3 regions of the Atlantibacter sp. genome follow, and region 1 is predicted to be linked to each of the others. Evidence: predicted binding sites of a transcription regulator. Region 1 holds the regulator's gene; each other region holds the start of a gene.
The links. Region 1 encodes sigma-54, which starts transcription at its own class of promoters, with help from an activator protein. Its sites were predicted from a motif close to GTTGGCACANNTTTCGCTNT; they were not measured.
Positions count from the first base shown of each region.

Region 2: the regulator sigma-54 is predicted to act here: its motif matches at 5,245-5,264, upstream of glnA (glutamate--ammonia ligase).
Region 3: the regulator sigma-54 is predicted to act here: its motif matches at 5,809-5,828, upstream of RT120_RS15830 (amino acid ABC transporter substrate-binding protein).

Region 1 is NZ_DAMBQK010000017.1:5,836-13,793, forward strand. Features, by position in the region: gene RT120_RS14950 (calcium/sodium antiporter) at 1-295, shown strand, start outside; gene kdsD (arabinose-5-phosphate isomerase KdsD) at 309-1,295, shown strand; gene kdsC (3-deoxy-manno-octulosonate-8-phosphatase KdsC) at 1,313-1,879, shown strand; gene lptC (LPS export ABC transporter periplasmic protein LptC) at 1,876-2,451, shown strand; gene lptA (lipopolysaccharide ABC transporter substrate-binding protein LptA) at 2,420-2,980, shown strand; gene lptB (LPS export ABC transporter ATP-binding protein) at 2,987-3,712, shown strand; gene rpoN (RNA polymerase factor sigma-54) at 3,879-5,312, shown strand; gene hpf (ribosome hibernation promoting factor) at 5,335-5,622, shown strand; gene ptsN (PTS IIA-like nitrogen regulatory protein PtsN) at 5,706-6,185, shown strand; gene rapZ (RNase adapter RapZ) at 6,246-7,100, shown strand; gene npr (PTS phosphocarrier protein NPr) at 7,097-7,369, shown strand; gene mtgA (monofunctional biosynthetic peptidoglycan transglycosylase) at 7,383-7,958, opposite strand, start outside.
Region 2 is NZ_DAMBQK010000014.1:93,209-101,166, reverse strand. Features, by position in the region: gene hemN (oxygen-independent coproporphyrinogen III oxidase) at 1-828, shown strand, start outside; gene RT120_RS13825 (YshB family small membrane protein) at 865-987, opposite strand; gene glnG (nitrogen regulation protein NR(I)) at 1,099-2,508, opposite strand; gene glnL (nitrogen regulation protein NR(II)) at 2,565-3,614, opposite strand; gene glnA (glutamate--ammonia ligase) at 3,758-5,167, opposite strand; gene typA (ribosome-dependent GTPase TypA) at 5,536-7,359, shown strand; gene ompL (porin OmpL) at 7,408-7,958, opposite strand, start outside.
Region 3 is NZ_DAMBQK010000018.1:85,808-93,765, forward strand. Features, by position in the region: gene RT120_RS15810 (TetR family transcriptional regulator) at 1-245, opposite strand, end outside; gene RT120_RS15815 (efflux RND transporter periplasmic adaptor subunit) at 651-1,823, shown strand; gene RT120_RS15820 (efflux RND transporter permease subunit) at 1,816-4,923, shown strand; gene RT120_RS15825 (hypothetical protein) at 5,208-5,429, shown strand; gene RT120_RS15830 (amino acid ABC transporter substrate-binding protein) at 5,915-6,940, shown strand; gene RT120_RS15835 (amino acid ABC transporter permease) at 7,014-7,958, shown strand, end outside.

The sequences.
Region 1 (7,958 bases):
TATTGCTGGCGTGCGTAAAGGTGAAGATGATATCGCAATCGGCAACATCATCGGCTCCAGCATTTATAATATCGCCATTGTGTTAGGTTTACCGGCGTTGCTGGCGCCCGGTGCTATCAACTCCCTCGCGTTTACCCGTGACTACGGGGTGATGTTGGGGGTTAGCGCCCTGTTTGCTCTGCTATGCTGGCGACGCGCCCGCCATATCGGCAAACGCACTGGCGCAGGGTTATTGATCGGCTTTATGTTATGGATGGTGCTGCTTTTTTGGGGCTCATCTTATCTCATTGGATGAATCGGAAACGCATATGTCGCACATAGATTTGCAGCCGGGTTTTGACTTTCAAAAGGCCGGGAAAGATGTCCTGGATATTGAACGTGAAGGTCTGGCACAGCTTGATCAGTACATCAATGAAGATTTCGTGAAGGCCTGCGAACTGATGTTTTACTGCGCGGGCAAAGTGATCGTGATGGGAATGGGCAAGTCCGGCCATATCGGTAAAAAAATGGCGGCAACGTTCGCCAGTACCGGTACGCCTGCGTTCTTCGTTCACCCTGGCGAAGCCAGCCACGGCGACCTCGGGATGGTCACCGCCCAGGATGTGGTGATTGCGATCTCCAACTCCGGGGAATCCAATGAAATCCTTGCGCTGATCCCGGTGCTCAAACGCCTGCGCGTCCCGATGATCTGCATGACCAGCCGCCCGGAAAGCGCCATGGCGAAAGCCGCAGACATTCATTTGTGTATTCATGTGCCGCAGGAAGCCTGCCCGTTAGGGCTAGCCCCCACCACCAGCACGACCGCCACCTTAGTAATGGGCGATGCGCTGGCCGTGGCGTTATTAAAAGCGCGCGGCTTTACGGCAGAAGATTTCGCCCTCTCCCACCCCGGCGGCGCACTGGGGCGTAAGTTATTGTTGCGCGTCAACGATATAATGCACAGTGGCGATGAAATCCCACACGTCAGCAAAGAAGCATCATTACGTGATGCGCTGCTGGTGATCACCCGTAAAGGGCTGGGTATGGTAGTGGTTTGCGATGACCTGATGAAAATCGAAGGCATCTTTACCGACGGCGATTTACGTCGCGTACTGGATATGGATGCTGATGTTCGTACCCTGAGCATTGCCGAGGTGATGACTCCTGGCGGCGTTCGCGTTCGCCCTGGCACCCTGGCGGTGGATGCGCTGAACCTGATGCAATCACGGCATATTACCTCCGTTCTGGTGGCGGATGGCGACCAGTTAATGGGTGTGGTACATATGCACGATCTGCTGCGCGCTGGCGTAGTGTAATAAAGGATAAGTCTTTAATGAGTAATCATGATGCTGCAATCACCACCTGTTACGGTCCGGTGAGCGCAAAAGTCATTCATAAGGCGCAGAAGATCCGCCTGTTGATTCTGGACGTCGACGGCGTGATGTCCGACGGCCTGATTTATATGGGTAATAATGGCGAAGAGCTCAAAGCGTTCAATGTGCGCGATGGCTATGGCATACGCTGCGCGCTGACGTCGGGTATTGAAGTGGCCATCATCACCGGGCGTAAAGCCAAACTGCTGGAAGACCGGTGCGCTACGCTGAAGATCAAACATTTGTACCAGGGCCAGTCGGATAAACTGATCGCCTATCACGAGCTACTGGAAAAATTGTCGCTGTCGGCTCAACAGGTCGCCTATGTGGGCGACGATTTGATTGACTGGCCGGTGATGGCAGACGTTGGGCTCAGCGTGGCGGTTGCCGATGCCCATCCTCTGCTGACGCCGCGCGCGGATTATGTCACCCACATCGCCGGTGGCCGGGGCGCGGTACGTGAGGTTTGCGATCTGCTGCTGCTGGCGCAGGGCAAGCTGGAAGACGCCAAAGGGCAATCGATATGAGTAAAACCAGACGTTGGGTTATCATTCTGCTCGCGCTGGTCGCGCTGGTTTTGATCGGTATTAATCTGACCAGCCAGGATGACGCGACGCAGGTCGTTAATAATAACAACGAGCCGACTTACCAAAGCGAGCAATCCAACACGCTGGTTTATAGTCCTGAAGGGGCGCTGAATTACCAGCTGGAAGCGCAACACGTTGAATACTTTTCTGATAGTGGCGTGTCGTGGTTTACGAAACCTGTCATGATCATGCTGGATGCCAACAAAGTTCCTACCTGGTCAATCAAGTCAGATAAAGCCAAACTGACTAATGACAGGATGCTGTATCTGTATGGCAATGTCGTTGTTGACGCGCTGACCCCTGAAGCGCAATTACGCAAAATTACTACCGATAACGCGCAGATCAATCTGCTGACGCAGGATGTGGCGTCAGACGATCTGGTGACGTTATACGGCACCAGCTTTAACTCCAGCGGCCTGAAAATGCGCGGAAACTTACGCAGCAAAACTGCCGAGCTGATTGAAAAGGTTAGAACGTCCTATGAAATTCCAAATAAACAAACTCAGCCTTAACCTTGCCTTATCCGGTGCGTTGCTGGCGGCGGCTTTTCCAGCGCTGGCGTTGACCGGTGACACCGATCAGCCGATTCATATCGAATCCGATCAACAGTCGCTGGATATGCAGGGCAACATCGTGACCTTCACCGGTAACGTCGTGGTGACCCAGGGCACGATCAAAATCAATGCCGACAAAGTGGTTGTCACCCGTCCGGGCGGCGAGAGCGGCAAAGAGGTGATCGACGGCTACGGTAAACCCGCCACCTTTTTCCAGATGCAGGACAACGGCAAACCGGTGAAAGGCCGTGCCGATACCATGCATTATGAACTGCAAAATGACTTTGTGACCCTGACCGGCAATGCCTTCCTTGAGCAGTTGGACAGCAACATCAAGGGCGACAAAATCACCTACCTGGTCAAAGAGCAGAAGATGCAGGCGTTTAGCGATAAGGGCAAACGCGTGACGACCGTGCTGGTGCCGTCGCAGTTGCAGGACAAGAACAAACCCGCCGCCAATGCGCCAGCGCCCAACAAGAGTAACTAATTTTTTATGGCAACATTAACAGCGAAAAACCTCGCCAAAGCCTATAAAGGCCGCCGCGTCGTCGAGGATGTCAGCCTGACGGTGAATTCAGGTGAAATTGTGGGTCTGCTCGGCCCGAACGGTGCGGGCAAGACCACGACGTTCTATATGGTGGTGGGAATTGTCCCGCGCGATGCCGGGAATATCATCATTGATGATGAAGACATCAGCCTGCTGCCTTTGCATGCCCGCGCCCGTCGCGGTATTGGTTACCTCCCGCAGGAAGCGTCGATTTTTCGCCGCCTGAGCGTTTATGACAACCTGATGGCGGTGTTGCAGATCCGTGACGATCTCACCAACGAACAGCGTGAAGACCGCGCCGTCGAGTTGATGGAAGAGTTCCACATCGACCACTTGCGTAATAGCCTCGGTCAGTCGCTGTCCGGCGGTGAACGTCGCCGCGTTGAAATTGCCCGCGCGCTGGCGGCGAATCCCAAATTTATTCTGCTTGATGAGCCGTTTGCTGGGGTAGATCCCATCTCGGTAATTGATATTAAACGTATTATTGAGCACCTGCGCGACAGCGGCCTCGGCGTACTGATCACCGACCACAACGTCCGCGAAACGCTGGCGGTCTGCGAGCGCGCTTATATCGTGAGCCAGGGCAACCTGATTGCGCACGGTACGCCTGACCAAATCCTGCAAGACGAACAGGTTAAACGTGTGTATCTTGGGGAAGAGTTCAGACTCTGATACGGTAGAGCAAATCACAGAGGGTTGAAGCTCCCTGACGAAGCTTCAGAATCTGCCTGTGCAGGTATAATTGACGTAAGTACCCCTTGCCGCTTCCCTGCATCGGCTTTCGATGCCAGAGAGGTTGTACAGTTAGGGTATAAACCTGAGGAATGTTGCTCTGAATATGAAGCAAGGTTTGCAACTGAGGCTAAGCCAACAGCTTGCCATGACGCCGCAACTGCAACAGGCGATCCGCTTGTTGCAGCTGTCTACGTTAGAACTCCAGCAGGAGCTGCAACAGGCGCTGGACAGCAATCCGTTGCTGGAGCAAACCGACTCTCATGATGAGATAGACACTCAGGAAGCCCGTGATACTGAAACGCTGGACACCGCCGACGCACTTGAACAGAAAGAGATGCCGGACGAACTGCCGTTAGACGCCAGTTGGGACGAAATCTACACCGCCGGCACACCTTCGGGTAACGGGGTGGATTATCAGGATGACGAACTGCCCATCTATCAGGGCGAAACCACCCAGTCACTCCAGGATTACCTGATGTGGCAGGTTGAACTGACCCCCTTTTCCGATACCGACCGCGCGATTGCCACGTCTATCGTCGATGCCGTGGACGACACCGGCTATCTCACCGTGTCGCTGGAAGATATTCTGGAAAGCGTCGGGGATGACGAAACGGATATTGAAGAAGTCGAAGCCGTACTGAAGCGCATCCAGCGTTTTGATCCTGTCGGCGTCGCCGCGCGGGATTTGCGAGATTGCTTGTTGATCCAGCTTTCGCAATATGCCAAAGACACCCCCTGGCTGGAAGAGTCACGGCTGATCGTCAGCGAATATCTCGATCTGCTGGCGAATCACGATTTCCGCACGCTAATGCGCGTGACGCGGCTCAAAGAAGACATCCTCAAAGAAGCGGTCAATTTTATCCAGTCCCTCGATCCCAGGCCGGGCCAGTCGATTCAAACCAGCGAGCCGGAATATGTCATCCCGGATGTGCTGGTGCGCAAACACAACGGCGTCTGGACGGTAGAACTCAATGCCGACAGTATTCCGCGTTTAAAGATCAATCAGCATTATGCCTCGATGGGCAGTAGCGCCCGCAACGACGCCGATGGCCAGTTTATCCGCAGCAACCTTCAGGAAGCACGCTGGTTGATTAAGAGCCTGGAAAGCCGCAACGACACCCTGTTACGTGTTAGCCGCTGCATTGTAGAACAGCAGCAGGCGTTTTTTGAACAGGGTGAAGAGCATATGAAACCGATGGTGCTGGCAGATATCGCCCAGGCCGTCGAAATGCACGAATCGACGATTTCGCGCGTCACGACCCAAAAATATTTGCATAGCCCGCGCGGCATTTTTGAACTGAAGTATTTCTTCTCCAGCCATGTGAATACTGAAGGCGGCGGCGAAGCCTCCTCCACCGCTATTCGGGCTCTGGTGAAGAAATTAATCGCCGGCGAGAATCCGGCAAAACCCCTGAGCGACAGTAAACTGACCTCCATGCTGTCTGAACAAGGTATCATGGTGGCACGCCGTACCGTCGCCAAATATCGAGAGTCTCTGTCCATTCCGCCGTCAAACCAGCGTAAACAACTGGTCTGACATAACCGATAAGGAAGACACTATGCAGCTCAACATCACAGGACATAACGTCGAAATCACTGAATCTTTGCGCGAGTTTTTGAACACGAAGTTCGCCAAGCTGGAGCAGTATTTTGAAAGGATAAACCAGGTCTATATTGTGCTGAAAGTGGAGAAGGTCACTCACATTTCGGATGCGACTCTGCATGTGAACGGTGGGGAGATTCATGCCAGTGCGGAAGGGCAAGACATGTATGCAGCCATCGACGGGCTTATTGATAAACTGGCGCGTCAATTGACTAAACATAAAGATAAACTAAAACAACATTAAGAGTCCGGGCGTTTACCTGGTGTTTCAACGGCTCGTGGTCACTGACGACGAGCCGTTGGCATTGAGAATGCTTAGGTGAAAATATGATGACTTATGATTTGAGCAGTGTCCTTAACCAGGAATGTACCCGCAGCGGTGTTCACTGCCAGAGCAAAAAACGCGCTCTGGAAATCGTCAGCGAACTGGCCGCAAAACAGTTAAGCCTGCCGCCACAAGTGGTATTTGAAGCGATCCTGACCCGCGAACGTATGGGCAGTACCGGTATCGGCAACGGCATTGCCATTCCACACGGCAAACTGGAAGAAGATACCTTGCGCGCCGTAGGCGTGTTTGTGCAGCTTGAGACGCCTATCGCATTCGATGCCATTGATAACCAACCCGTAGACCTGCTGTTTGCCTTACTGGTCCCGGCAGATCAAACTAAAACGCATTTGCATACCCTGTCATTAGTGGCGAAGCGTCTGGCGGACAAAACGATTTGCCGCCGCCTGCGTGCCGCGCAAAGCGACGAAGAGCTGTATCAGATCATTACTGAAGGCAGCAATGAAAACCAAAGTGAATAATTGGGTGGAGGAAGTCACCCTGGCTGTACCGAAGCAGCCCGCCGTGTGGGAGAAATCGAGATGGTATTGATGATTGTCAGCGGACGCTCAGGCTCAGGAAAGTCCGTGGCGTTGCGTGCGCTGGAAGATATGGGGTTCTATTGCGTAGACAACCTGCCGGTTGTGCTCTTACCCGATCTTGCCCGGACGCTTTCGGATAATCATATTTCCGCCGCTGTCAGCATTGACGTTCGCAACATGCCGGAATCACCGGAAATTTTCGAACAGGCGATGAACAACCTGCCGGATACCTTCTCGCCGCAGTTGCTGTTTCTCGATGCCGATCGCAATACGCTGATCCGCCGTTACAGCGATACCCGTCGCCTGCATCCTCTTTCCAGCAAGAATCTCTCACTGGAAAGCGCTATCGACAAAGAAAGCGATCTGCTGGAGCCGCTGCGTTCCCGCGCTGATTTGATCGTCGATACTTCTGAGATGTCTGTCCACGAACTGGCGGAAATGCTGCGTACCCGCCTGTTGGGTAAACGCGAGCGTGAACTGACCATGGTGTTCGAATCCTTTGGCTTTAAACACGGCATCCCTATCGATGCGGATTACGTGTTTGACGTGCGCTTTTTGCCTAACCCGCACTGGGACCCGAAACTCCGTCCGATGACCGGTCTGGATAAACCGGTCGCGGCGTTTTTAGACCGCCACACCGAGGTGCATAACTTTATCTACCAGACGCGCAGCTATCTTGAGTTGTGGCTGCCGATGCTGGAAACCAACAACCGTAGCTACTTAACGGTGGCCATTGGCTGTACTGGCGGCAAACACCGCTCTGTGTACATTGCCGAGCAACTGGCTGATTACTTCCGCTCGCGCGGCAAAAACGTCCAGTCCCGCCATCGCACGCTGGAAAAACGTAAAACATGACCGTCAAACAAACCGTTGAAATCACCAATAAGCTGGGCATGCATGCACGCCCGGCAATGAAGCTTTTCGAATTAGTGCAAAGCTTTGATGCGGAAGTGTTATTACGAAACGAGGCGGGCACCGAAGCGGAAGCCAGCAGCGTTATCGGCCTGTTGATGCTGGATTCCGCCCAGGGCGGTCATATTGAAATCGAAGCCAATGGCCCGCAGGAAGTCGAAGCGCTGGCAGCGGTAATTGCGTTGTTTAACGCGGGTTTCGACGAAGACTAACCTTCCGGCGCGCTCAATCAAGCTTGTGCTGCGCCATAAACGACTCCCCACCAAGCTGCTGCATTTGACGCAGGATCCAGGCCTGCCGCGAACGCACGTAGCCTGACGGCGCATCCGCTTTAAAACGCAGCGGGTTTGGCAGCACAGCGGCCAGCAATGCGGCCTGCGAAGCGCTAAGCCTGCTGGCTGGCTTATTAAAATAGTGCTGCGCGGCGGCTTCCACGCCAAAGATCCCGTTGCCAAATTCGGCGACGTTAAGGTATACCGTCAGGATCCGCCGCTTGCTCCATACCGTCTCGATCCCCACGGTTAAACCGGCTTCCAGCCCCTTGCGCAGCCAGCTTCTGCCGTCCCACAGAAACATATTTTTTGCCGTTTGCTGAGACAGCGTCGACGCGCCGCGAATGCGGGTTTCATTGCGCTCATTATGGGCGACAGCTTTCTGGATCGCCGCCATATCAAACCCCCAGTGCTCCTGGAATTTTTGATCCTCAGCCGCGATAACCGCGAGGCCCATCCACGGCGAGATCTCATCCATACCGACCCAGTCAGAGTGCGCCACATAGCCGAAATCACCGTGCAGCCAGGC
Region 2 (7,958 bases), on a different contig from region 1:
AACCGCGAACAGGATGAAGAGTTTATCTTTGCGCTACTGAACCACGCGCGGGAAATTGGCTTTACCTCGACCAATATCGACCTGATTTACGGCCTGCCGAAACAGACGCCGGAAAGCTTCGCCTATACGCTGCAACGCGTGGCGGAACTTAATCCGGATCGCCTGAGCGTCTTTAATTATGCACACCTGCCGACGCTGTTTGCCGCCCAGCGTAAAATCAAAGACGCCGATTTGCCTTCCGCCCAGCAGAAGCTGGATATTTTGCAGCAAACCATCGGGTCGTTGATGCAGACTGGCTATCAGTTTATCGGTATGGACCACTTTGCCCGCCCGGATGACGAACTGGCCATCGCTCAGCGCGAAGGTGTCCTGCACCGCAATTTCCAGGGCTACACCACTCAGGGCGACACCGATCTGCTTGGCCTTGGCGTGTCGGCGATCAGCATGACTGGCGACAGCTATGCACAGAACTACAAAGAACTGAAGCAGTATTATCAGTACGTCGACGAGCGCGGCGACGCCCTGTGGCGCGGCCTATCGCTCACCCGCGATGACTGCATTCGCCGTGACGTGATCAAAGCGCTGATCTGTAACTTCCGTCTGGATTTTTCTGCGGTTGAGCAGCAATGGCAGCTGAATTTTGCTGACTACTTTGCCGAAGATTTGAAGTTGTTAGCGCCGCTGGCGAAAGATGGGCTGGTGGATATTGATCAGAAAGGCATCCAGGTGACGCCGAAAGGCCGGTTGCTGATCCGCAACATCTGCATGTGCTTTGATGTGTATCTGCGCCAGAAAGCGCGGATGCAGCAATTCTCGCGTGTTATCTAAAACAACCCCCTCACCGGTCTGGTTGAGGGGATAGTCTCAGCTAAACAGCCCAAGCAGTGCCGCACAGAGTACAGCCGCGACGGCGGTGTGCGGCGTCTGGCTTGCCGCTGCGCCCACTTCTGCGCTGCTCGACACAAAATGAATTAATGATTCCAGCATGATTTTTCCCTCGCGTGAACGCGCGTGATCATACTGAAGTTGTTAATACAGTAAAGTACAAAATTGCAGCAGTTTGCGCTAAACGGTCCATATTTACACAGCGGCAAATCGCTACTCCATACCCAACTCTTTCAGCTTGCGCGTCAGGGTGTTACGGCCCCAGCCCAACAATCGCGCTGCTTCCTGTTTATGGCCCTGAGTGTGGCGCAACGCCGTGGTTAACAGCGTGCGTTCCATTTCGGGTTGCGCTTCAGAAAGCAGGTTTTGATGACCGGAACGCAGCGCGCGATCGGCCCACTGCGCCAGCAGTGTTGCCCAACTGTCTGGCAGCGTCTGGCTCGGGCTGTCAGGCACCGTGGTTTCGAACAGCTCGCCCGGCAGATCCTGAATCAACACTTCCTGGCCTGCGGCCATCACCGTCAGCCAGCGGCAGGTATTTTCAAGCTGGCGCACGTTGCCCGGCCAGGCGAGACGCGTCAGCGCTGCTTCGGTTTCCGGGTGCAGCAGCTTGGCTTCTACTCCCAGTTCTCGCGCTGCGTCCTGTAAAAAGTGGCGCACCAGGCGCGGTATATCTTCCCGGCGTTCGCGTAGCGGCGGCAAATGCACGCGGATCACATTCAGGCGATGGAATAAATCCTCACGGAATTTGCCTTCCTGAACCCGTAATTCGAGATTCTGATGGGTGGCGGCAATGATCCGCACGTCCACTTTCACCGGCGCATAGCCGCCGACCCGGTAAAACTGCCCGTCTGCCAGCACACGCAGTAAACGGGTCTGCACATCTAACGGCATATCGCCGATTTCATCGAGAAACAGCGTGCCGCCGTCAGCCTGTTCAAAACGTCCCTGACGGATTTGATTCGCGCCGGTAAACGCGCCTTTCTCGTGGCCAAACAGCTCAGACTCAATCAGATCTTTAGGGATGGCCGCCATATTCAGCGCGATAAACGGGGATTTGGCGCGTGGGCTATGGCGGTGCAGTGCATGGGCCACCAGCTCTTTACCCGTTCCTGATTCGCCGTTGATCAGCACGCTTATCGACGAGCGCGACAAACGGCCGATAATACGAAACACATCCTGCATTGCCGGCGCTTCGCCGATAATATCAGTCGTCGGCCCGCTGACCGGCGCATTGCGCGGCTGCTGCTGCTCCTGATAATGGCTGATGGCGCGCTCGACCAGCGCCACCGCTTCGTCAATATCAAACGGTTTGGGAAGATAATCGAACGCGCCCTGTTGATAGGCGCTTACGGCGGCATCCAGGTCAGAATGCGCGGTCATTATGATGACCGGGAGCATCGGATGGCGCTGTTTGATCTGCTTAAGCAACGCCAGCCCATCCATGCCCGGCATACGGATATCCGATAACAGCACGTCCGGGGTTTTGGTGGTCAACGCGTCAAGCACCTCGTTCCCGCTTTCAAATGCCGTGCAGTGCAATCCGGCGCCGGTGAGCGCTCGCTCCAGCACCCAGCGGATGGAGCTATCGTCATCAACGATCCAGACTATCCCTCGTTGCATAAACACCTCGATATACGCGTTATCGCCCAGTCCAGGCAACCTGAACGACGCGGCGGCTATTTTCTAATGGGAAGGTACACCGAAAACTCGGTATGACCCGGCCAACTGGTAAATTCGATTTTTCCCGAATGTTGGTCGATAAGATTGCGGGCAATAGACAGCCCCAAACCGGTGCCGCCTTCGCGGCCACTGACCATCGGGTAAAACAGCGTGTCCTGCAAATGGGCCGGGATACCCGGGCCGTTGTCTTCCACATCAATGCGGGCCGCCAGCCGATAGCGCACGCCGTGCAGCGTCAACTGGAATGCTGTACGGGTACGTAACGTGATTTCTCCGCCTTCGCTACCCAGCGCCTGTAGCGCGTTACGCACAATATTCAGCAGCACCTGCTCGATTTGATCGGGGTCGTGGGCCAGTTCCGGCAGGCTGGGGTCGTAATCACGGATCAGCGTGACGTTATCAGGCAGCTCCATCGACACCAGCTTCACCACGCGCTCCGCAACCTTATGGATGCTTTCCGTGACGTGCATCCCCGGCTGTTGCGGGCCAAGCAGCCTGTCGACCAGATTACGCAACCGGTCGGCCTGCTCGATAATGACTTTGGTGTACTCCGTCAGAGAAGGATCGGGAAGCGCTTTACTCAACAATTGCGCAGCGCCGCGCAAACCGCCGAGCGGATTTTTAATTTCATGCGCCAGGCCGCGCACCAGATCACGTGCGGCGATCTGCTGGGCGTGCTGTAACTGTTCCTGGCTTAAGCGACGCTGATTATCCATCGGTGCCATTTCCAGCAGGATCAGCGTGTCCGGCAGACGTTGGGCGGTCAGGGAAAGAATATGCGAGCGCCCGTCGATCACCAGCGTGACTTCGTTATCAGTAAACCCCTGGCCCGCGTTGAGGCTCTCCTGCATCAGCGCAATATTGAGCGAAAAATAACTCAGCAGTTCCGGCAGCGGTGTGCCGTACAGTTTGCGCGAGCTTTGGGCAAGCAGTTGCTGGGCGGCAGGGTTGGCGTAATGGACCGCCAGCTCGTCATCCACCAGCAAAATGCTGTTAATCAAAGAATTGAGGATCTGCCCAGCATCGGGCAGCATGCCTGTAGCCATTCAGCAGTCTCCGGATGATTGCACCAATTTAGTGCATTATAGCGTTATACAGGCAAAAAGCCTCTGGAATCAGCTTATTGGTGGAGAAAAAAGCCCATCCGAAGATGGGCTAAAATTCCACGGCAACATTAACGACTACAAAATTAAACGCTGTAGTACAGCTCAAACTCTACCGGGTGCGGAGTCATGCGCACGCGGTCATCTTCTTCACGACGCAGGGCGATGTAAGCATCAATAGCTTCGTCGGTGAACACGCCACCGGCAGTCAGGAACTCACGGTCCAGATCCAGCTCGTTCAGTGCTTCTTCCAGAGAGCCTGCAACCTGCGGGATTTCTTTCGCTTCTTCCGGCGGCAGGTCATACAGGTTTTTATCCATGGCTTCGCCCGGATGGATTTTGTTCTTGATACCGTCAAGGCCGGCCATCAGCAGTGCGGCAAAGCACAGGTACGGGTTAGCCGCCGGGTCCGGGAAACGCACTTCAATACGACGCGCTTTCGGAGAAGCAACCACCGGAATACGGATGGAAGCGGAACGGTTACGGGCAGAGTAAGCCAGCATGACCGGTGCTTCGTAACCCGGGACCAGACGCTTGTATGAGTTAGTGGTCGGGTTAGACAGGGCGTTGATCGCTTTAGCGTGTTTAATTACGCCGCCGATGTAGTACAGCGCCTGCTCAGACAGACCCGCATATTTGTCGCCAGAGAACAGGTTAGTGCCGTTCTTGGACAGGGACATGTGGCAGTGCATACCGGAGCCGTTATCACCGAACATCGGTTTTGGCATAAAGGTCGCAGTTTTGCCGAAGCGGTGCGCCACGTTGTGCACCACATATTTGTAGATCTGAATTTCGTCTGCTTTTTTGGTCATGGTGTTGAAGCGGGTTGCCACTTCGTTCTGACCCGCCGTCGCCACTTCGTGGTGGTGAGCTTCAACAACCAGGCCCATTTCTTCCATGGTCAGACACATAACAGAACGGATGTCCTGTGCAGAGTCGACTGGCGGAACCGGGAAGTAACCCCCTTTCACGCCCGGACGGTGGCCTTTGTTGCCGCCTTCGTATTTGGTCGAGGAGTTCCATGCGCCTTCGATATCGTCGATAGCCACATGAGAACCAGAAATGGTGCTGCCGAAACGGATATCGTCGAACAGGAAGAATTCCGGCTCTGGCCCGAACAGCACAGTATCCGCGATACCGGTAGAACGCAGGTACTCTTCAGCGCGCTTGGCGATGGAACGCGGGTCACGGTCGTAGCCCTGCATGGTGCCCGGCTCAAGAATATCGCAACGGATGATCAGCGTGGGTTCTTCGTAGAACGGGTCCAGCACTGCGGTGGATGCGTCAGGCATCAGCACCATGTCGGATTCGTTGATGCCTTTCCAGCCACCAATCGAGGAGCCATCAAACATTTTGCCTTCTTCGAAGAAGTCAGCATTTACCTGATGGGAAGGGATTGTGACGTGCTGCTCTTTACCTTTGGTATCAGTGAAGCGCAGATCAACAAACTTCACTTCATGTTCGTTCAGCATCGTCAGAATGTGTTCGGCGGACATACTTACTCTCCCGGATTGGTCATCGTCGTCGTGGAATGGCACTGCTCAATAGTTGGTGTTTTCACCCTGATTTAGATAAAGCGAAATCTGTGCCAACTTTCAAATTACCCTAAAAAGGCGCTATTATGCACACCATAGTGCAAAAGGGCTGCACCAGGATGGATACCTTGCACCAATATAGTGCTCATGTGTGAATATTGAGCACCATATTGGTGCAATTTTCGTTGGGCGCTCTCTTTTTGGCTTCGTGAAACCGATCACAATCCCTTACTGTTTATATTGTTTGTAAAGGTTCTTTGTGATCCTGTTTAGTCCTTCGATTAATACGTGTACAATAACGCGCTATTTCTAATGCCTGAGGCAAAGTTGTGATCGAAAATCTGCGTAACATCGCCATCATTGCGCACGTTGACCATGGGAAAACGACCCTGGTTGACAAGCTGCTGCAGCAATCCGGTACGTTCAGCGAACGTGCTGAGACCACAGAACGTGTGATGGACTCCAACGATTTGGAGAAAGAGCGTGGGATTACCATCCTCGCTAAAAACACCGCTATCAAATGGAATGACTACCGTATCAACATCGTTGATACCCCAGGGCACGCCGACTTCGGTGGAGAAGTTGAACGTGTTATGTCCATGGTGGACTCAGTACTGCTGGTTGTGGATGCAATGGATGGCCCAATGCCGCAGACCCGCTTCGTAACCAAAAAAGCGTTTGCTCATGGTTTGAAGCCTATTGTTGTTATCAACAAAGTTGACCGTCCTGGTGCGCGTCCGGACTGGGTTGTTGACCAGGTATTCGACCTGTTCGTAAACCTCGACGCGACTGACGAGCAGCTGGACTTCCCAATTATTTATGCTTCTGCGCTGATGGGTATCGCAGGCAACGATCACACCGACATGGCGGAAGATATGACTCCGCTGTATCAGGCGATTGTTGACCACGTACCGGCGCCGAACGTTGACCTCGACGGTCCGTTCCAGATGCAGATCTCCCAGCTCGATTACAACAACTACGTTGGCGTTATCGGCATCGGTCGCATCAAGCGCGGTAAAGTGAAGCCTAACCAGCAGATCACCCTGATCGACAGCGAAGGCAAAACCCGTAACGGTAAAGTCGGTAAAGTACTGACCCACCTCGGTCTGGAGCGTATTGAATCCACCGAAGCGGAAGCAGGCGATATCATCGCGATCACCGGTCTGGGCGAACTGAACATCTCCGACACGCTATGCGATCCGCAAAACGTGGAAGCGCTGCCGGCCCTGTCTGTTGACGAGCCGACCGTGACCATGTTCTTCAACGTCAACACCTCACCGTTCTGCGGTAAAGAAGGTAAGTTCGTGACCTCTCGTCAGATCCTTGAGCGTCTGAACAAAGAGCTGGTGCACAACGTGGCGCTGCGCGTTGAAGAAACGGAAGACTCCGATGCGTTCCGCGTATCCGGTCGTGGCGAGCTGCACCTGTCGGTGCTGATCGAAAACATGCGTCGTGAAGGCTTCGAACTGGCTGTGTCCCGTCCGAAAGTTATCAACCGCGTGATTGACGGCCGTATGCAGGAACCGTTCGAAAACGTCACCCTGGATATCGAAGAACAGCACCAGGGCGCGGTTATGCAAGCCATGGGCGAGCGTAAAGGCGACGTGAAAGACATGATCCCTGACGGCAAAGGTCGTATTCGTCTGGATTACCTGATCCCGGCGCGTGGCCTGATCGGTTTCCGTACCGAGTTCATGACCATGACTTCCGGTACCGGTCTGCTGTACTCCACCTTCAGCCACTACGACGACGTGCGTCCGGGCGAAATCGGCCAGCGTAATAACGGCGTGCTGATCTCCAACGGCCAGGGCAAAGCGGTTGCGTTTGCGCTGTTCGGTTTGCAGGATCGCGGTAAGCTGTTCCTGGGGCACGGTGCAGAAGTGTACGAAGGCCAGATCATCGGTATTCACAGCCGTTCTAACGACCTGACCGTTAACTGCCTGACCGGTAAGAAACTGACCAACATGCGTGCGTCCGGTACCGACGAAGCCACGGTTCTGGTTCCGCCGATCAAAATGTCTCTGGAGCAGGCGCTTGAGTTTATTGATGATGACGAACTGGTCGAAGTGACCCCGACGTCCATCCGTATTCGTAAACGTCACCTGACCGAGAACGATCGTCGTCGCGCAAGCCGCGGTTCGAAAGAAGACTAAGATTGTTTGAGTGATGCAAAAAAGCCGCTGATTTCAGCGGCTTTTTTTTTAAAACGAATACCGTAACCCTAAGCGTATACGGTACTGCTCTTTGTTATACGCATTCCACCGGTCCAGCCACTGCAACTCCAGATACGGTAACCAGTGCTGATCGACTTTATACCGAAAACCGTTAGTGATTTCCCAGTGATGGTCCTTGCCATTTTTGCTGTGGTAATCGTTCACACGCTGAAAAAAATGAGGCTCAAAGATCCAGGTGAACAGGTCGGTGACTTTAAAATTCCAGTAATTGGCAAACTCGTGGGTATCGTTTTTATCCATATTGCCGTTGAAGTCGGGTGTATCATAATTATTGTGGTTATAGCGGTAGCGGAACGTCAGATTAAACCACGGCGTGAATTTATAATTGGTATCTAAATAAACGGCACCACCGGAGCCGTCACGACTGTCATTAATTAATCCGCCGGGCTGAAAAGTTAATTTATCGGTAGGCCTGAAGAGCGGATACCAGCCTTCTATTTCGTTATAGCTGTGTTTGATTTCATCCCATCTGCCGAGGTTGTAGGCGTTAGTCACCATAATGCCTGCCCCCCTGTCAA
Region 3 (7,958 bases), on a different contig from region 1:
CCATGCTCATGAGTAATGAAACAGGTTGCTTCTTTTTCCTTGAGTTCTTCTTGCTGTTTCCATATCTCATTAAATAATTCCGCCTTGCTGGAAAAGTGCCAGTATATCGCCCCACGCGTCACGTGCGCGGCGTCAGCGATGTCCGTCAACGTGGTATTGGACACCCCGCGCCGGGCAAACTCCGCAATGGCGGTGTTAATCAGGAGCTGGCGCGTTTTCATCGCGTCCAGTTTTGTTTTGCGCACGTTGTCTCTCCTCATCGCAAGCAACCTGCCGAAAGAAGAAAATAATATTTTCAACACCACAGCGATGTCATTTTTAATTCCCTCATATCTACATTTGAAAACAATTTTGGGAATTTAAAAATATACTCACTCAATTTATGCAAAAACAATTTTCATTCTCAATATGAATACATTCACACAAGAATTAAATCATGATGAAAAATAAACAAAGGAGAAGGTAAGAAACATACCGACATATATTAATTCCTAATTTTGCTTTTTTGTGCTGAAAAAAAGAGACGCCATCACCCGCTCACTTACATTGCCCACGGATTGTTTGTAGGATCGCCCATTACATTTATTTGGTTAACTCTGATGCCAGCTTGAGGGATGACACTCTGCCATCGGTTTATAAAAGGAATAGTGATGACAAAACATAATGGGGCTAAATGTTTATTCCTCTTTCTACTGATTTCAGGAATGTTCATTAGTGGATGCGATGATAAAAATAACATGCCATCAGGTAACGAACCGCCTTCGGTCGTGGTACATGTCGTTAAAGCCTCACCCTTTGCTGTAACCACAGAACTGCCCGGGCGCACCTCCGCTTTTCGTATCGCTGAAGTCCGTCCTCAGGTTGGCGGGATTATCCTGAAGCGTAATTTCGCCGAGGGCAGCGATATTACGGCGGGTTCCTCGCTGTATCAGATCGACCCTGCGACCTATCAGGCGACGTTTGATAGCGCAAAAGCCACATTAGCCAGGGCGCAGGCAGCAGCAGAGATTGCCCATCTGACCGTAAAACGCTATCAGCCGCTGGTTGGCACGCAATACGTCAGTAAACAGGAGTACGATCAATCGGTGGCCAGCGCCAAACAAGCCGACGCCGATGTGCTCAGTGCCCAGGCCGCCGTTGAGTCCGCACGCATTAACCTGGCGTATACCAAAGTCACCTCCCCTATCAGCGGCAGGATCGGCAAATCTACCGTCACAGAAGGCGCGCTGGTCACCGACGGCCAGACCACCGCGATGGCAACGGTACAGCAACTCGATCCGATTTATGTCGATCTCACCCAGTCCAGCAACGACTTTCTGCAACTTAAGCAGGCTATCGAGCAAGGTAGCCTGACGAAAGACAGCACCAGCGGCGTGAACATTATTATGGATAATGGCCAAACCTATGCGCATCCCGGGAAGCTTGAATTTACCGATGTGACCGTGGATGAAAGCACTGGCTCCGTGACGTTAAGGGCAGTGTTCCCTAATCCCGATCATCAGCTATTGCCGGGGATGTTTGTCAGAGCGCGGGTCGATGAAGGTACCCAGCCTGACGCGATACTGGTGCCTCAGCAAGGCGTCACCCGGACACCGCGCGGTGACGCGTTAGTGATGGTGGTTGATGAACAGAACAAAGTTGAAACCCGCCCGGTCGTCGCATCAGAAGCCATAGGCGATCGGTGGCTGGTGAAAGAGGGACTTAAGCCGGGCGACAAAGTGATTGTCAGCGGCATACAGCATATTAAAGCAGGCGCAACGGTAAACCCGGTCACTGACGACGCCGCAGAAAAAACCCAGCAAGGCGCTCGCGAACATGGCTAATTTCTTTATTCAGCGACCAATCTTCGCCTGGGTTCTGGCCATTCTGTTGATGATTGCCGGCGGGCTGGCCATTATCCAGTTGCCTGTGGCTCAGTACCCAACGATAGCGCCGCCTGCCGTCGCCATCTCTGCTACCTATCCCGGCGCGGATGCGCAAACTGTTCAGGACTCTGTGACCCAGGTGATTGAGCAGAACATGAACGGCATCGATAACCTGATGTATATGTCCTCCACCAGCGATGCGTCTGGCAGTGTGACCATTACTCTGACCTTTGAATCCGGCACCGATCCCGATATCGCTCAGGTGCAGGTGCAAAATAAACTGCAGCTGGCGATGCCCTTGCTTCCTCAGGAGGTACAACAACAGGGCATCGGCGTTGAGAAATCGAGTAGCAGCTACTTACTGGTGGCAGGCTTTATCTCCTCTGATAACAGTATGAACCAGGAACAGCTGGGGGATTACGTCGCTTCAACGGTGAAAGATCCTATCAGCCGCACGCCTGGCGTGGGCGATGTGCAGCTCTTTGGCGCGCAGTTCGCTATGCGTATCTGGCTGGATAACAACGCGTTAAACAATTATCAGTTGACGCCGGTTGATGTCGTCAATCAGTTGAAAATTCAGAACGCGCAAATCGCTGCGGGTCAGCTTGGCGGTACGCCTGCGGTGGCCGGGCAGCAACTCAATGCCTCGATCATTGCCCAGACTCGCCTTAAGAGCGTTAAGGAATTTGAAAACATCACGTTACGCGTAAATAAAGACGGCTCGCTGATCCGCCTTAAAGATGTGGCGCGCGTAGAGTTGGGGGGCGAAAACTACAACACCATAGCGAGAATCAACGGGAAACCCGCCGCGGGGTTAGGGATCAAACTGGCGACGGGCGCGAATGCCCTCGATACGGCTAAAGCTATAAAAGACGAGCTGGCGAAAATGCAGCCCTTCTTTCCAAAAGGCTTAAAAGTGACCTATCCCTATGACACCACGCCGTTTGTCCAAATCTCTATTAAAGAGGTGGTCAAAACCCTATTCGAGGCTATCGTACTGGTGTTCCTGGTGATGTACCTTTTCCTGCAAAATATCCGCGCTACGCTGATCCCAACGATTGCCGTGCCTGTGGTTCTGCTGGGCACGTTCGCGCTGTTGTCTGCATTCGGGTACTCCATTAATACCCTCACGATGTTCGGGATGGTACTTGCCATAGGTTTGCTGGTTGACGATGCCATCGTGGTCGTTGAAAACGTTGAACGTGTTATGGAAGAGGATCATCTGCCGCCGAAAGAAGCCACCAGCAAATCTATGGGGCAAATACAGGGCGCGCTGGTGGGCATCGCGATGGTGCTTTCCGCCGTATTTATCCCAATGGCTTTCTTTGGCGGTTCGACAGGTGCGATTTACCGACAATTTTCGATCACGATTGTTTCTGCCATGGCACTGTCAGTGCTGGTCGCACTGATCCTGACGCCAGCGCTGTGCGCGACGCTGCTGAAACCGCCGTCAGGGGAGAAGCATGATAAAAACGCCGGGCTGTTTGGTAAGTTCAACCGCTTATTCGATAAGAGCGTCGACCACTACAGTAATAGCGTAAGCCGGATTATTCACAGTACCACGCGCTATCTGGTTGTTTACGTGCTTATCGTGGCGGGAATGGTGATGCTGTTTATGAAGTTGCCTACTTCATTTCTGCCCGAGGAAGATCAGGGTGTGTTTATGACCCTGGTGCAACTACCTTCCGGCGCGACGCAGCAGCGCACCCAGAAAGTGCTTGATGAAATCAATGACTATTACCTGACCAAAGAAAGTAAAAACGTCGAATCCGTGTTCACGGTTAACGGGTTTAGCTTCAGCGGACAGGGGCAAAACGCCGGTATCGCGTTCATCAGCCTCAAACCTTGGGAAGAGCGTTCCGGTGACGAGAACAAGGCGCAGTCCATTATTGCGCGCGCGACGATGGCATTCAGGCATATTAGTGACGCGATGGTATTCCCGTTCAACCTGCCCGCCATTATCGAACTGGGCACCGCCACGGGTTTCGATTTTGAACTGATCGACCAGGCAAACCAGGGGCATGATGCCTTAACTCAGGCGCGCAATCAGCTATTGGGTGAAGCGGCTCAGCGTTCCGATGTGCTGGTCCGCGTCAGGCCGAATGGTCTGGAAGACACGCCGCAATTTAAGATTGATGTCGATCAGGATAAAGCGCAGGCGCTGGGTGTCGCGCTCTCCGATATCAACCAAACGCTGTCTACCGCACTGGGCGGCAATTACGTTAATGACTTTATTGATGAAGGCCGGGTGAAAAAGGTTTATCTCCAGTCGGATGCAAAATTCCGTATGTTGCCATCAGATCTTAATACGCTCTATGTGCGCAGCAGCAGCGGTGAAATGGTGCCGTTCTCGGCCTTCGCGTCATCACATTGGGTTAAAGGCTCACCGCGACTTGAGCGGTATAACGGCTTGCCTTCTATGGAAATTCAGGGTGAAGCCATGCCGGGTAAAAGTACCGGGGAGGCCATGGAGGTGATGGAGTCACTGGCCGCTAAATTGCCTTCCGGGTTTGGATATCAGTGGACTGGCATGTCCTATCAGGAAAGGTTATCCGGCAACCAGGCTCCTGCTTTATATGCCATCTCCCTGATTGTGGTGTTCCTGTGCCTCGCCGCGTTGTATGAGAGCTGGTCTATTCCGTTCTCGGTAATGCTGGTGGTGCCTCTGGGCGTGGTAGGCGCATTGCTTGCGGCGACGGTAAAAGGCCTTGATAACGATGTTTATTTTCAGGTCGGTTTGCTCACGACTATCGGTCTTTCCGCCAAAAACGCCATCCTGATTGTCGAATTTGCCAAAGACCTGATGGACAAAGAAAGTAAAAATCTTATCGAAGCAACGCTGGAAGCGGTACGGATGCGCCTTCGACCAATCCTTATGACATCGCTGGCGTTTATCCTTGGCGTGTTGCCGCTGGTAATGAGTAAAGGCGCCGGGAGCGGTTCGCAGAATGCGGTGGGTACCGGAGTGATGGGCGGTATGCTTGCCGCGACGTTACTGGCCATTTTCTTTGTCCCGGCATTCTTTGTGGTAATTCGCCAACGGTTTAATAAAAAGTAACCCTGTAAACATGAAAGACATCGGATGTCTTTCATGTTTTTACATGCTAAATACGTTCATTTATTAATGAGATAAACCCACCGCTGGAACTGAGTAACTTTTCGGTTCCAGCGTAAATTTTCCTCTCCATTATTTTTACAATCCACATGAATTGAAAATAATGTCTGCTCCTCTCCATTTTTTGCCAGTGGTAAAATGCGTCTATCAAATCCAGCGCTATAAGGTTATGAATAATATTACCGTTAGCGAGGTTTTCTGGATGATTATTCTAATGAGGTAATACCATGAAGAAGTTAATCGCTGTAGCATCCCTTTGTGCAGTGCTAGCCGGTTGTGCGCATGACTCCCCATGTGTGCCGGTGTATGACGATCAGGGGCGTCTGGTCCATACCAACACCTGTATGAAAGGCACCACTCAGGATAACTGGGAAACAGCTGGCGCGATCGCTGGCGGCGCAGCAGCGGTAGCGGGCTTAACGATGGGTATCATCGCGCTGAGTAAATAATGCCAGTCTGTTCCGAAACGGCGCGTTCATCGCGCCGTTTGCATTTAAACGGTGCAACTCTTTTTGCCAGGCTGTTAATTTGTTATTTAATCGCACCAAAGCAAAATTAAAATTTCTGCAATAACTCACATTTCTTTATTTCTTTTTTCGGGCTTTAACTCTGCCTCGTGATTTATCTCACATCATTCATCATCCCTTACCCTGCCAATATTAACCTGAGAAATTAATTAGTTACTTCACGACGACGCTATTTAATTATTTTGCTCCAAAATGTGGCGCAGGTTGTAATTTCGCACCATTGGCGAGCATTACGTTTTACGTTTCCTGTCTACACTTCGCTTATTGCATCGAAATAAATGCATTATCTCCCCGATGCAAAACTGGCACTCCCTTTGCTTTAACGTTTATGGCTGTTGCCACAGACAGGTAATTAGCGTGCCCACGGGACGCCAATATAACGATAATTTCGCCACACAGGATGCACTATGAAGAAGATGATTATTGCCACGCTTGCCGCGGCAGGCGCACTGATGGCTGTTGCAAATCAGGCACATGCAGGCGCGACATTTGACGCAGTAAAAAAGAAGGGTTTTGTTCAATGCGGTATTAGTGATGGCTTACCTGGATTTTCGTATGCGGATGCAGACGGTAAATTCAGCGGAATTGACGTTGATGTCTGCCGTGGCGTCGCGGCTGCCGTATTTGGCGATGCCACAAAAGTAAAATATACCCCGCTGACGGCGAAAGAACGCTTTACCGCACTGCAATCTGGCGAAGTGGATTTGTTATCCCGCAATACCACCTGGACATCTTCTCGCGATACCGGAATGGGCATGGCCTTTACTGGCGTGACCTATTATGACGGCATCGGTTTCCTGACCCATAACAAAGCGGGGCTGAAAAGCGCCAAAGAACTGGATGGCGCAACGGTCTGTATCCAGGCGGGTACCGATACTGAGCTGAACGTGGCGGATTATTTCAAAGCCAATAACATGAAGTATACCCCGGTCACTTTTGATCGTTCCGACGAATCGGCAAAAGCGCTGGAATCGGGCCGTTGCGATACCCTGGCCTCTGACCAGTCTCAGCTGTATGCCCTGCGCATTAAACTCAGCAACCCGGATGAATTTATCGTCCTGCCGGAAGTGATCTCGAAAGAGCCGCTGGGTCCAGTGGTGCGTCGCGGGGATGATGAATGGTTCTCCGTGGTGCGCTGGACGCTGTTCGCTATGCTCAACGCGGAAGAGATGGGCGTCACGTCTAAAAACGTCGATGAGAAAGCCGCTAATCCTGCCACGCCGGACATGGGCCATCTTCTGGGCAAAGAGGGCGATTATGGCAAGGATCTGAAGCTGGATAACAAATGGGCTTACAACATCGTTAAGCAGGTCGGTAACTATGCTGAAGTGTTTGAACGTAACGTGGGTTCCGAAAGCCCGCTGAAAATCAAACGCGGTCAGAACAACCTCTGGAACAACGGCGGCATTCAATACGCTCCGCCGGTTCGCTAATCACGCACGTTGTTGTAACGGGCGCTGCGCCTTTGCAGCGCCCAAACCAGAGTTTTGTTATTGAGGTTCGCATATGCCCCATCGCCGCCCAAACGCAAAAGGAGAACTCTCCTTTTCCAATCCCGCGGTTCGCGCCTGGCTGTTTCAAATACTGGCAATCGCCGCGGTTATTGGTATTGCTGTTTATCTGATCCACAACACCATTACAAACCTCAACAGTCGTGGCATTACGTCAGGGTTTGCTTTTCTCGATCGCGGCGCCGGATTTGGCATAGTTCAGCATTTGATTGATTATCAGCAAGGGGATACCTATGGCCGGGTTTTCCTTGTCGGGTTGCTTAACACTCTGTTAGTTTCTGCGCTGTGTATTGTGTTTGCGTCATTTCTTGGCTTCTTTTTAGGACTGGCGCGCCTGTCCGACAACTGGCTGTTACGCAAGCTCTCTACCGTTTATATCGAAACCTTCCGTAATATCCCGCCGTTGCTGCAAATTTTCTTTTGGTACTTCGCCGTACTGCGCAATTTGCCAGGCCCACGCCAGGCGGTGAATGCCTTTGACCTGGCATTTCTCAGCAACCGGGGGCTTTATATTCCCGCACCGGCGTTAGGTGAAGGCGCGCTGGGATTCGTGCTGGCTATTCTTGTCGCGCTGGCGATTTCGGCGGGCCTGTTTCGCTTTAATAAAAACCATCAAATCAAAACAGGGCAGTTGCGGCGTACCTGGCCTGTGACGCTGGTACTGCTTATCGCGCTGCCGCTGGTCGCTCACTGGACGTTTGGTGCCGCGCTACACTGGGACGTGCCCGAGTTACGTGGTTTCAACTTCCGGGGGGGAATGGCGCTAATCCCTGAGCTGGCAGCCCTGACGCTCGCACTTTCGGTTTATACCTCCGCATTTATCGCCGAGATCATTCGCGCCGGGATCCAGTCCGTTCCGTATGGTCAGCATGAAGCGGCACGGTCACTGGGTTTGCCGAACCCGGTCACGCTACGCCAGGTGATTATTCCCCAGGCAATG